DNA from 2 places in the Rudaeicoccus suwonensis genome. Region 1 is predicted to be linked to the other one. Evidence: riboswitches for the same ligand, from Rfam matches in the RefSeq annotation. Region 1 holds a riboswitch; the other holds the start of a gene.

Region 1 (5,549 bases):
AGCTGTAACGCGGTGGCCACATCCCACGATGTACCTGCTGATCGCGTCGCCACCCGGACCCCCGAGCGGGTGGCGACGCGATTTTCATTGCCCGGCAGATAGCCTTCCCTCATGACCTCGACGCCTTTCGGCCGGATGATCACCGCGATGGTGACGCCCATGCACAGCGATGGTTCGATCGACTTCGACAGCCTGCAGCGCCTCGCGAGCCACCTGGCCGACAACGGCCACGACGGTCTGGTCGTCAACGGAACCACCGGCGAGTCGGCCACCACCACCGACCAGGAGAACATCGACACCGTCCGCGCGGTCGTCGAGGCCGTCGGTGACCGGGTGCGCGTCACTGCCGGAGTGGGCACCAATGACACCGCGCACTCCGTTGCGGCCGCCCAGGCCCTCGCCTCCGTCGGCGCGCACGCGGTCCTGATCGTCACGCCGTACTACAACAAGCCCACCCAGGACGGCGTCATCGCGCACTTCCGGGCTGTTGCACAGTCGACGGGTCTGCCCGCGATGGCCTACGACATACCGGGCCGCACCGGCACCGCCCTGGCGAGCGACACGATCCGGCGACTCGCCGAGATCGACGAGGTCGTCGCGGTCAAGGACGCCAAGGGCGACCTGTTCGCGGCGAGCGAACTGATGGCGCAGACCGGTCTGTTGTGGTTCTCCGGAGACGACCCGCTCAACCTCGCCTGGCTTGCACAGGGCGCATCCGGCCTCGTCAGCGTCGTCGGGCACGTCGCCGGACGGCAGTATGCCGAGCTGATCGCGGCCGTCGATCGTGGCGACCTGCAGCGCGCCCGCGAGATCCACACCGGGCTGATCCCGCTGGTCGATGCGCTGATGAACACCAGCCAGGGAGCGATCATGGCAAAGGCCGCGCTGCTCGAACTCGGCGTCATCGAGTCCGACTTCGTGCGGCTGCCGCTGCTGCCCGCCACCGACGAACACCGCGCGAAATTGCGCGCCGCGCTAGAGACCATCAAGTCATAGGAGAACTGTGAGTCATCCCCACCCCGAGCTCGGTCCGCCCCCACCCCTGCCGGAAGGCGGCGTCCGCGTCGTGCCGCTCGGTGGTCTGGGCGAGGTCGGTCGCAACATGACCGTGCTGGAGTACGCCGGGAAGCTGCTGATCGTCGACTGCGGCGTGCTCTTCCCCGAGGATCACCCAGGGGTCGACCTGATCCTGCCGGATTTCGAGTACATCCAGGATCGTCTCGACGACATCCAGGCCATCGTGCTCACACACGGCCACGAGGATCACATCGGCGCCGTGCCCTATCTGTTGCGGCTCAAGCCGGACATCCCGCTCATCGGATCCACCCTGACGCTGGCCCTGATCGAGGCCAAGCTCAAGGAGCACCGCATCACGCCATACACGCTGGGGGTCAAGGAGGGTCAGCGTGAGCAGGTCGGCGACTTCGACTGCGAGTTCGTCGCGGTCAACCACTCGATCCCCGACGCGCTCGCGGTCTGTGTGCGCACCCCCGGCGGCACCTTGCTGATCACCGGTGACTTCAAGATGGACCAGTTGCCGTTGGACGGCCGGATCACCGACCTGCGGTCCTTCGCGCGGATCGGCGAGGAAGGCGTCGACCTGTTCCTCACCGACTCCACCAACGCAGAGGTGCCCGGATTCACCACCCCGGAACGCGACATCACGCCGGCCATCGAGCGGGTCTTCCAGCAGGCGCAGCGCCGGATCATCGTGGCCTGTTTCTCCTCCCACGTGCACCGCGTGCAACAGGTGATGGATGCGGCATACAAACACCACCGCAAGGTCGCGCTGGTCGGCCGGTCGATGGTGCGCAACATGACGATCGCCCGCGACCTGGGTTATCTCGCCGTGCCGGACGGCGTGCTCGTCGACGTCAAGAAGCTGGACGACCTGGCCGACGACAAGATCGTGCTCGTCTGCACCGGTTCGCAGGGCGAGCCGATGGCGGCACTGTCACGTATGGCGAATCGCGATCACCGCATCGACGTCGGTGACGGCGACACGATCCTGATGGCGTCCTCACTGATTCCGGGCAACGAGAACGCCGTCTACCGCGTGATCAACGGGCTGATGCGCCTCGGCGCCAAGGTCGTGCACAAGGGCAACGCGCTGGTGCACGTCTCCGGCCATGCCAGCGCGGGGGAGTTGCTCTACTGCTACAACATCGTCCGTCCCAAGAACGTCATGCCGATCCACGGTGAATGGCGGCATCTCGTCGCCAATGCCGACCTCGCGGTGCAGACGGGGGTGGCGCGTGAGCGCGTCGTGCTCGCCGAGGACGGCGTCGTGGTCGACCTGGTCGACGGCAAGGCGTCGATCGCCGGTGCCGTGCCGTGTGGGTACGTGTATGTCGACGGCTCTCTCGTCGGGACGACCGACGAGACGATGCTCAAGGACCGCCGCATCCTGCGCGACGAAGGCTTCGTGACGATCATCGTCGTGCGTGACGCAGCAACCGGAAAGCTCGCCGCGGGTCCGGAGATCCAAACCCGCGGATTCGCCGAGGACGAGGCCGTTTTCGACGCGGTGCGCCCCAAGCTGGAAGCCGCCCTCGACGAAGCGCGCGAGAAGGGCATCACCGACAGCTACCAGTTGCAGCAGGTGATCCGGCGCGCTGTCGGTGGATTCGTCGGCGGCAAGTTGCGCCGTCGCCCGATGATCATCCCGATCGTCATCGACGCGTGATCCGGCTGCACGCCTCGAACTGAGCCGAGCACGTATGACGAAGGCCGTCCTTCCCGTGCGGGGAAGGACGGCCTTCTGTCGTTCACGGCCGGTCGTTCAGAGCCTGTCGTTCACGGCGGTTCGTTCAGAGCCTGTCGTTTACGTTTTGTCGTGACCGGACGCGATCAGGTCATTCGTGACCGGACGCGATCAGGTCGGACGCGATCAGGCAGGCAGCTGCAGGTGCTGGCCCACGAAGATCAGGTTCGGGTTGTTGACCGTGCCCTTGTTGGCTGCGAACAATGCCTGCCATCCGCCCGACACGTGATAAGTCTGTGCCAGCCCGCTGAGGGTGTCGCCGGCCTTGACGGTGAGCGTCTTGCCGGACAGCTCGACCTTGGTGGTCGCGCGTGCGCTGGACTCGCTCTTGCGCACCGTCGTGGACTTCTTCGGTGCCGAGTAGGTCTGCTGCTTCGGCGTCGCGGTGCCGGCCGGCGGTGTGTAGCCCGAACCCGAGCCGTTGCTGCGGGTCAGACCGGCGCGAACCGAGCAGACCGGCCAGGCGCCGGGGCCCTGGGAGGCCAAAACACGCTCGGCGATCGCGATCTGCTGCGACGGGGTGGCCAGGTTGGCGTTGGAGGCGTAGGCGCCGCCGCCGAAGCCGATCCAGGTCGAGTGCGTGAACTGCAGGCCACCGTAGAAGCCGTTGCCGGTGTTGATGGACCAGTTGCCACCGCTCTCGCACTGCGCGACCGCATTCCAGACACTGCCGGACGCGGCGTGGGCGTCGCCCGCGGTCGCCAGGCCGGTCGCTCCGACGACTGCTGCGCCGGCAACCCCGATGCCGATGATGCGGGTCTTGGTGGACGTGTTGGTGCTGAGGTTCATTGGTTCCTCTCCTGACGTGCGCATACGGGGTTAGCTGTCGGGTCGGGCTGTCAGGTGCCCGGCAGGTGTGTGGCCTGCTCTCACCCCAAGGCCGAATTCACGGCCGAATTGGGTTCCCCATCCTCGTCGTGCCTCCGGGACCATCCCGGATCTGCGGTGGCTGCTCGACGAGGCTGTGCGCAGCGAGCCACTTGGCATGGCGAGGTCGCATGGATGCGATACCCGCCAGTGGTCGTTTCGTCAAGGGCGACGAAAGGATGACCACCGAGAATCGAAGGTACGTGGTTATCGGCCGGATGCCAAGTTCAACCGTGACCTTTCCGTGATCTTTGCGGCAGCTGTCGATGAAATCCCAGTCAGCGCCGTATGCCGGTGAATGTTGTTGCGTACGTGACCTGTTGGGGCTTACGAGGTCAGTGGTGAAGGCGAGGTTCCGCTGTCACCAGGGGCGGGGTTCGCTCAGGTCGCGGGGGTCGGCCGGTGCGGTCCAGCCGGCGTCGGTGTGGACATAGGACAGCTCGGGGCCTTGCGTCACCAGCCGACGCACCCCCTCGATCAGTCGCGTCACGTGCTCGGCTGTCGTTGCCAGGCCGATGCTCGCGCGCACCGCCGACTGGCCCTGACCGATGATCGCGTCACACAGCAGGTGTGCGCAGAAGCGGCCGTCGCGCACCGCAATGGCGTACTCGTCGGCCAGAACCTGCGAGACCAGCCCGGGCTCGATGCCGTCGATGGTGAAGGTCACGACCCCCACGCCGGGCCGGTCGGGGCCGAGTGCGTGCACGAGGGTGACGCCGTCGATGTTTGCAAGGCCCTCGCGCAGGGTCTGCTGCAGTGAGCGCTCGTGTTCCTGCACGATCTCGCGGCGTGCGCTCAATGCCGCGCAGGCGGCGGCGATCGCGATCGCGCCCACTGCGTTCGGAGTGCCGCCTTCGTGGCGGGCGGGCCCGGTGTGCCAGTGATTGTGCCGGGCGGTCACTGCGGCCGTGGCGCCACCCGCCGGCAGGTATGGCGTGGCCGCGTCGAGCCAGTCGCGTTGTCCGGCGAGCACGCCTGCGCCATACGGTGCGTAGAGCTTGTGGCCGGAGAACGCGACCCAGTCGACGCCGAGGTCGGTCAGGTCGATGGGCCGGTGCGGTGCCAGCTGTGCGGCATCGAGCACTGTGCGAGCGCCGAATTCCTTTGCCACTGCGACGAGTTCGGCGATAGGCCAGATCTCACCCGTGACATTGCACGCTCCGGTGATGGCGACCAGCACGTGGCGCCCATCGGTGGCGGCTAGGGCGGAGCGCAGCAACTCGACGGCGTCGGCCGCGCTCGACGGCACCGGCAGGCGGGTGGTCTGGTGGGCCACCCAGGGCAACAACGCCGCGTGGTGTGCGGACTCCCAGGCGATGACCTGCGTGCGACGCGGCAGACAGTGCGACAACAGCCGCAGCGCATCGGTCGTGTTACGGGTGAAGATGACCTCGTCGCCCTCGCGCGCTCCGACGAATCGGGCGACCTCCTCGCGAGCCTGCTCGAACCAGCCGGTCGTGACGCGGCTGGCGTATCCGGCGCCGCGGTGCACCGAGCCGTAGCGGCGCTGCACCTGCTCGACGGCCTGGGCGACGGATTCGAGGGCAGGGGTGGTCGCGGCATGGTCGAAGTTGGCGTAGTCGGTGACCGTGCGGTGCACGGTGGGGACGCCGAGTTCGTGGGAGACGGTGCGCGGCAGCGCCGACGACGACAGCTTGCCCGAGACGCGTCCGGTCGACGGGATCGGCGACGGGATCGGCGACGAGGAATGCCCGCTCGTGGTAGATGTCTGCGCCGGTGCGGAAGGCGCCGTGCCCGAGGGCGCGATGGTGAGCCGCCGCGGCTGAGCGGGGGTGCGCGACTGGACGGTGTCGGTGGCGTCGGTGGTGTCGCTGGTGCCGGTGGTGTCGATGTCGGCGACGTTCGTGCGGAGAGACTGGGCGATGCTCATGGCGTGCTCCTTGCCGGTCGAGGGACC
Region 2 (5,549 bases), 1.9 Mb from region 1:
GGTGTGGGTTTTACGCTTGGTTCATGGCGCAGCATGGTGAGTACACCGACCCCGGTGGCATCCCGCTGCCCGGCCGATTGCGATTCCTGCAAGGGGAGCCGGTCACCGAACCGCTGCCGATCGCTGAGTCGCTGCGTAACACCCCGTATCGCGATCCGCGGGCGATGGCCGCACCCGAGCAGGATGCCGCCACTCGCAAGGCCCTCGAACTTGCCGTCCGCGTCGGCGAACTCATGCTGCGCTGCGGTGCCGGCACCCGCGACGTCGAATCGGCAGTCGTCGCCGTCGCCGCAGCGGCCGGTCTGCGGCGGCTCGAGGTCGACATCACCAACCAGTCGCTGCTCGTGCAAGCACCCGCACCCTCGGGCACCCCGGTCACGATGCTGCGGGTCGTGCGATCCAACACGCGTGACTTCGCGCGCCTGACCTCCGTGCACGGGCTCGTCGAAGAGCTCGTCAGAGGTGGCATCGACGACGTCGACGCCGCGATGAGACGGTTGCGCCGGATCCAGCGCACCTCCCGGCTCTACCCGCGGTGGCTGATCAGTCTTGGCTACGCCGGTCTTGCCGGCTCGGTGTGTGCGCTGCTGGGCGGACACACCATGGCGATCGTCGTGGCGGTGGTGTCGGCACTGCTGGTGGACCGGATCGGCAGAGAGCTGAGCAAGCGCGCGATTCCCTCGTTCTATGCGGCTGCTGCTGGGGGAGCCATCTCGGTGGTTCTTGCGTGGGCGGGATATCTCGTTGCCGCGCACGGGTGGCTGGGGTTGCACATGACGGCGGCCGACTTCGCATATGCAGTCTCCTCAGGCATCGTCGTGCTGCTGCCCGGCCGGGCGATGGCCTCCGCCGTGGAGGATGCGATCACCGGATATCCGGTCACTGGCGCGGGTCGTCTGCTGACGGTCTTTCTGTCGACCAGCGGGATCATCGTCGGCGTCGCCGCTGGACTGTCGATCACCCTGCGGCTTGATGGTGCCCTCGACTTGCACCTCACCGCGCCCAAGGCATTGCAGTTCGGCTCGGCGGCCGCAAGCGTCTGGTTGCAGACGGTGTGCGGTGTCATCGGTGGTGTCAGCAGCGCGGTCACCTTGCGGGTCATGCCAAAGCACCTGCTGCTCGCCGGTGTGCTCGGTGGGCTCGGGCTTTTCCTGGCGGCCGCGCTGCCGCAGTACCTCGGCACCGGCGCGACGACGGCCGTCGCAGTGGCGGCGATCTGTGCCGGAGTGCTCGGACGGATCCTCGGGCTGCGGCTGGGTGCACCCGCGCTCGTGGTGGTCGTGCCGGCGGTGTCGCCCTTGCTGCCGGGTCTGAGCATCTTCCGTGGCATGTACGAAGCCGTGGCCGGCAGCATCGTCAGCACCTCGGTCACGACGCAAGGGCAGGCGATCGCAACCATGATGGGTGCGGCCGCGACGGCGCTGGCGATCAGCACCGGAGTGGTGCTGGGGGATGTCGTGTCGGCGCCCTTCGACCAGCGTGTGCTGCGCCGAGGTCGCACCCGCCGACGCTGACACGCGATTGCCGCCGGGGCTGGCCGCTCGGGTCCCTTGGTCGGGTCGCTCGCTACGCCGCTTACCCTGTTCGCCGCTCGCCGCTCGGCGCTTGCACACGTCGCCGAATCGGCGACTTTCGTCCGCCGCGTCTGGCGTCACGTGCACACGTCGCCGAATCGGCGACTTGTGTGTGACTGGTGGTGCTGGTGGGTGTGTGGTGTCTGGTGGGGCGTTGAGATCGACCGGATCGGCGACTTTCGTGCCGCATCTGGTGTCGACGGGCGAAAGCTCGAGATTTGCCGGATCCTGCACGCAGCCGATCCCGGCGAGATGTCAGCATTTGTCGCGTTCTGTGTGCCGCCGACCTCGAGATGTCAGTTTTGCCGGTCCCAGGACATCGTGTCCCCACGAGATATCAGCATGTGCCGGTTTACCCGATCGGGTACCGGCCAAGATCGACATCTCGCAGTTTGTGGCGGGCGCTCCCAACGCCACCTGCGCGATACGCCACCGAATCGGCGTTTCGTGTGTGACAGATGGTGCTGATGGCTGGGGTGGGTCGTGTGGAGTGCCATGTTCGACCGCATCGGCGAGTCATGTGTGGGCGTCGACCGCGAGATGTCAGCATGTGCCGGTTCACCCGATCTGGTACCGGCCAAGATCGACATCTCGCAGTTCGTGGCGGGCGCTCCCAACGCCACCTGCGCGATACGTCACCGAATCGGCGTTTCGTGTGTGACAGATGATGCTGATGGCTGGGGTGGGTCGTGTGGAGTGCCATGTTCGACCGCATCGGCGAGTTGAGTCTGGCGCCCGTCGGCCAGCGGCGGGACAGCGTTTGAACCGGTGCCGCACGCGCGCAGGCCGACGGTTCGTAGGCAGCACGGGCGGGCCGATGGTTTGTGTGCCACGCGCGGGCTGAGGTTTGTGTGCCGCACGCTCGACACGTATGACGACACAGCACTCCACCGCCCACCTGCCGACGTTGACGACGAGCGACTCCACCGCCCACCTGCTCGACGTTGACGACGAGCGGCTCCACCGCCCACCTGCTCGGCCTTCCGCGGGCGCGGCGGTGTGTCTCTCGTATCGGCCCCTTGTGGGTGGCCACACGTCTCGGATCGGCGGTTCGGAGCATCTGCTGCGGCATACGTGCGACATGTCTGCGACTTTTTCTGGGAGCTTCCGGGCGCGTTGTCCACGCTGGCTCGCACGGACGCATGCCTGGCTTCTCACCCGGAATGGCGGGGGTTTCGGCGGGTAAGAGGTGAATTACATGAGTGTGATTTAACTGCGAAATGCAAGCCGACACGCCGACGATGAACCGATTTAGTCGAGTTTCACCTTGTGTCACACCAGTCCATCCCGTAACGTGATTTTGCCTTCGAGCGTCGTTGACTCCGGAATCGGGAAGCCGCGGCGGTTCGGCATACAACTGCATATCGCTTCCCAAATTCACGCGCCCGAACGTCGAACCTCGAGGGCGCACAGCGCGCCACCACAGGGCGTTGAGGAGGGCGGGGGAACCACTTTCGGCGCCGCATTCGGCGCCTTGGGGTCAAGCCGGCATCCACCGGCCGAGCACCTGACAGCTCGAACCCGACAGCTCACCCCGCAGACGTTCGTCAGGAAAGGACACATCTCTTGCGTTACGCACCAAGGCACAAGGTCGATCGCCCGTCCGCCATAGGTCGTCGCACCGTCGGTGTGATGATGGCATCCGCGGCAACTGTCGGTGCCGGCCTGTCGACCGCCTCCCACGCCAAGGCGGACACGCCGTGGAACGTCTGGGATCGCGTCGCCACCTGTGAATCGGGCAACAACTGGTCGATCAACACCGGCAACGGCTTCTACGGTGGTCTGCAGTTCACGCAGCAGACTTGGCTCGCCTTCGGCGGTGGCCAGTACGCCTCCAGCGCGCAGTACGCCACGCGGGACCAGCAGATCCTCGTCGCGCAGGCGACGTTGCGGGCGCAGGGTCCCGGTGCCTGGCCAGTGTGCTCGGTGCGCGCCGGCCTCACCCGCGCCAACGGTCTGGCCGTCGTCGTCGGTGGTGGTACCTCCACACCCACTCCGACCCCGACACCGGCGCCCACGCCGAAGCCGACTCCCACCCCGACCAAGCCGGTCACGAGCAGCGGTGCGCTCGTCATCGACGGCATCCCCGGTCCGCTCACCACGCGTGCGGCACAGCAGTGGCTCGGTGTTCGTCAGGACGGCGCAAGTTGGCTGCCGGCCGACTACAACACGGTCGTCGCCCTGCAGGCAAAGGTCGGTGTCACCCGCGACGGCATCATCGGACCGGTAACCACGGCGGCGTTGCAGCGCTACCTCGGTATGCCGCGCAACGGTGCGTCCTCGATTCAGGGCACCACGGCGATGGCGCTGCAGCGTTTCCTGAACAGCCGCATGTGATCGACGGCTTCTTGCACGACTACCCGCCTCGGCGCCGACTCGGCCCTGGGCGGGTTCGTCGTTCGTCTGCGCCGGTATGACGCGGACAGGCCCGCGCGCGTATGTCGGTAGCTGGTCGCCCTGTGCCGGGATCATCCGCTGTGGCCGCTCGCTCACCCGCGAATTCGCGACGACGTCCATCGCCGGTAACATCTGCAGGCGGCACGCACGTGGACTTGATCCGAGGCGGCCACGCCGGTGTAGCTCAGTTGGTAGAGCGCTTCACTTGTAATGAAGATGTCGCGGGTTCGACTCCTGTCACCGGCTCCACGGCGCTAACAGCGCCAGCACTGCGATCTACGGCAAAATCCCTGCGATTCCGCCACTGTAGGCCCCATGAGCGTCACGGCACTCTTCGTGTCGGTCGGGTTCGGGGCGGTCGCGCCACCAGGAGCGGTGCAGGTGGAAACGGCGCCCGTTGGTCGTCTCGCTGATCTCCGCACGATCTACTACGTGTCGTAGTAATTCTACTACGGGTGCGTGCCCGGTGATGGGCGTTCGCCGATTGTCGATGGCTGCTAGAAATGGCGGATGACGACTGCGGCATACGGCTCATGGACCTCCCCGCTGACGACGGCGGAACTGACATCTTCCGGCGTCGGCCTGAGTGAGGTGCAGGTCGACGGTCATGATGCCTACTGGCTCGAATCCCGCCCGAGCGAGGGTGGCCGGACGACGCTGATGCGGTTGCGGGGCGGCGAGGCCGTCGAGATGACCCCGGCGCCGGCGCATGTGCGTTCGATGGTGCACGAGTACGGCGGTCGGCCGTATGCCGTCGGTGGTGGTGTCGTGGTCTTCTCCGACGTGCGCGACGGCCGGCTGTGGCTCATTGAGGAAGACGCCGCACCTCGCGCGATCACCGTCGATCTGGGAGGTCCGGTGTTGCGCTACGCAGACCTTGAGGTCGACGCTGCGCGCCGCCGGGTGCTGGCGGTGCGCGAAGACCACCGCGGTGATGGCGAGGCCGTCAACACGATCGTGTCCGTCGATCTGGACGGAGCCCCGGGTGAGGGATCTGTGCTGGTCGACGGCTCGGATTTCGTTGCAGCGCCGCGTCTTTCACCCGACGGCGCACGTATGGCGTGGCTGACCTGGCAGCACCCGTCGATGCCATGGGACGCGACCGTGCTGTGGGTAGGGGATCACGACGCCGGTGGCGCCTCCGCGCTGGTGGGTCAGGATGCACCGCAGTCGGTCGCTGAGATCGGCTGGCTGGCTGATGGCTCCCTGGCGTATTCCACTGATATCAGCGGCTATTGGAACCTGCACGTCGACGGCCAGTCGATCCATCCGGTCGACAACGACTGCGCGGATCCGGCGTGGGTGTTTGGAATCCGCGGCTGGTGCGAACTGCCCGACGGGCGCATCGCTCTGCGTGTGTGGCGCGATGGACGAGCGCACGTGGCCCTCGTCCATCGTGACGGGCAAGCGGCGGTCGAGCTGGGTGCAGCACTCGCCACTGTTGATTCGATGGCGGTATGGCGCCAAAGCCTCTTGCTGAAAGCAGGTTTCGACGATCGAAGCGCAGCACTGATCACACTCGATCCCAATCGGCCTGGCGATTCGGAGCGTCACATCATCCGTGACTCCAGCACGCGA

The links. Region 1 has a riboswitch for cyclic di-AMP ahead of BKA23_RS10800 (LysM peptidoglycan-binding domain-containing protein). Riboswitches for the same ligand answer to the same signal wherever they lie in the genome.
Region 2: linked by a shared signal. The riboswitch ahead of BKA23_RS18075 (transglycosylase family protein) and the one ahead of BKA23_RS10800 (LysM peptidoglycan-binding domain-containing protein) in region 1 are both predicted to bind cyclic di-AMP.

The regions. Positions count from the first base shown of each region.
Region 1 covers NZ_VIVQ01000001.1:2,372,359-2,377,907, reverse strand. The annotation lists gene dapA (4-hydroxy-tetrahydrodipicolinate synthase) at 112-996, shown strand; gene BKA23_RS10805 (ribonuclease J) at 1,004-2,686, shown strand; gene BKA23_RS10800 (LysM peptidoglycan-binding domain-containing protein) at 2,891-3,553, opposite strand; cyclic di-AMP (ydaO/yuaA leader) riboswitch at 3,558-3,719, opposite strand; gene BKA23_RS10795 (aminotransferase class V-fold PLP-dependent enzyme) at 3,993-5,522, opposite strand.
Region 2 covers NZ_VIVQ01000001.1:430,207-435,755, forward strand. The annotation lists gene BKA23_RS02080 (threonine/serine exporter family protein) at 24-1,514, shown strand; cyclic di-AMP (ydaO/yuaA leader) riboswitch at 2,993-3,132, shown strand; gene BKA23_RS18075 (transglycosylase family protein) at 3,141-3,911, shown strand; tRNA gene BKA23_RS02090 (tRNA-Thr) at 4,145-4,220, shown strand; gene BKA23_RS18080 (hypothetical protein) at 4,287-4,412, shown strand; gene BKA23_RS02095 (S9 family peptidase) at 4,482-5,549, shown strand, end outside.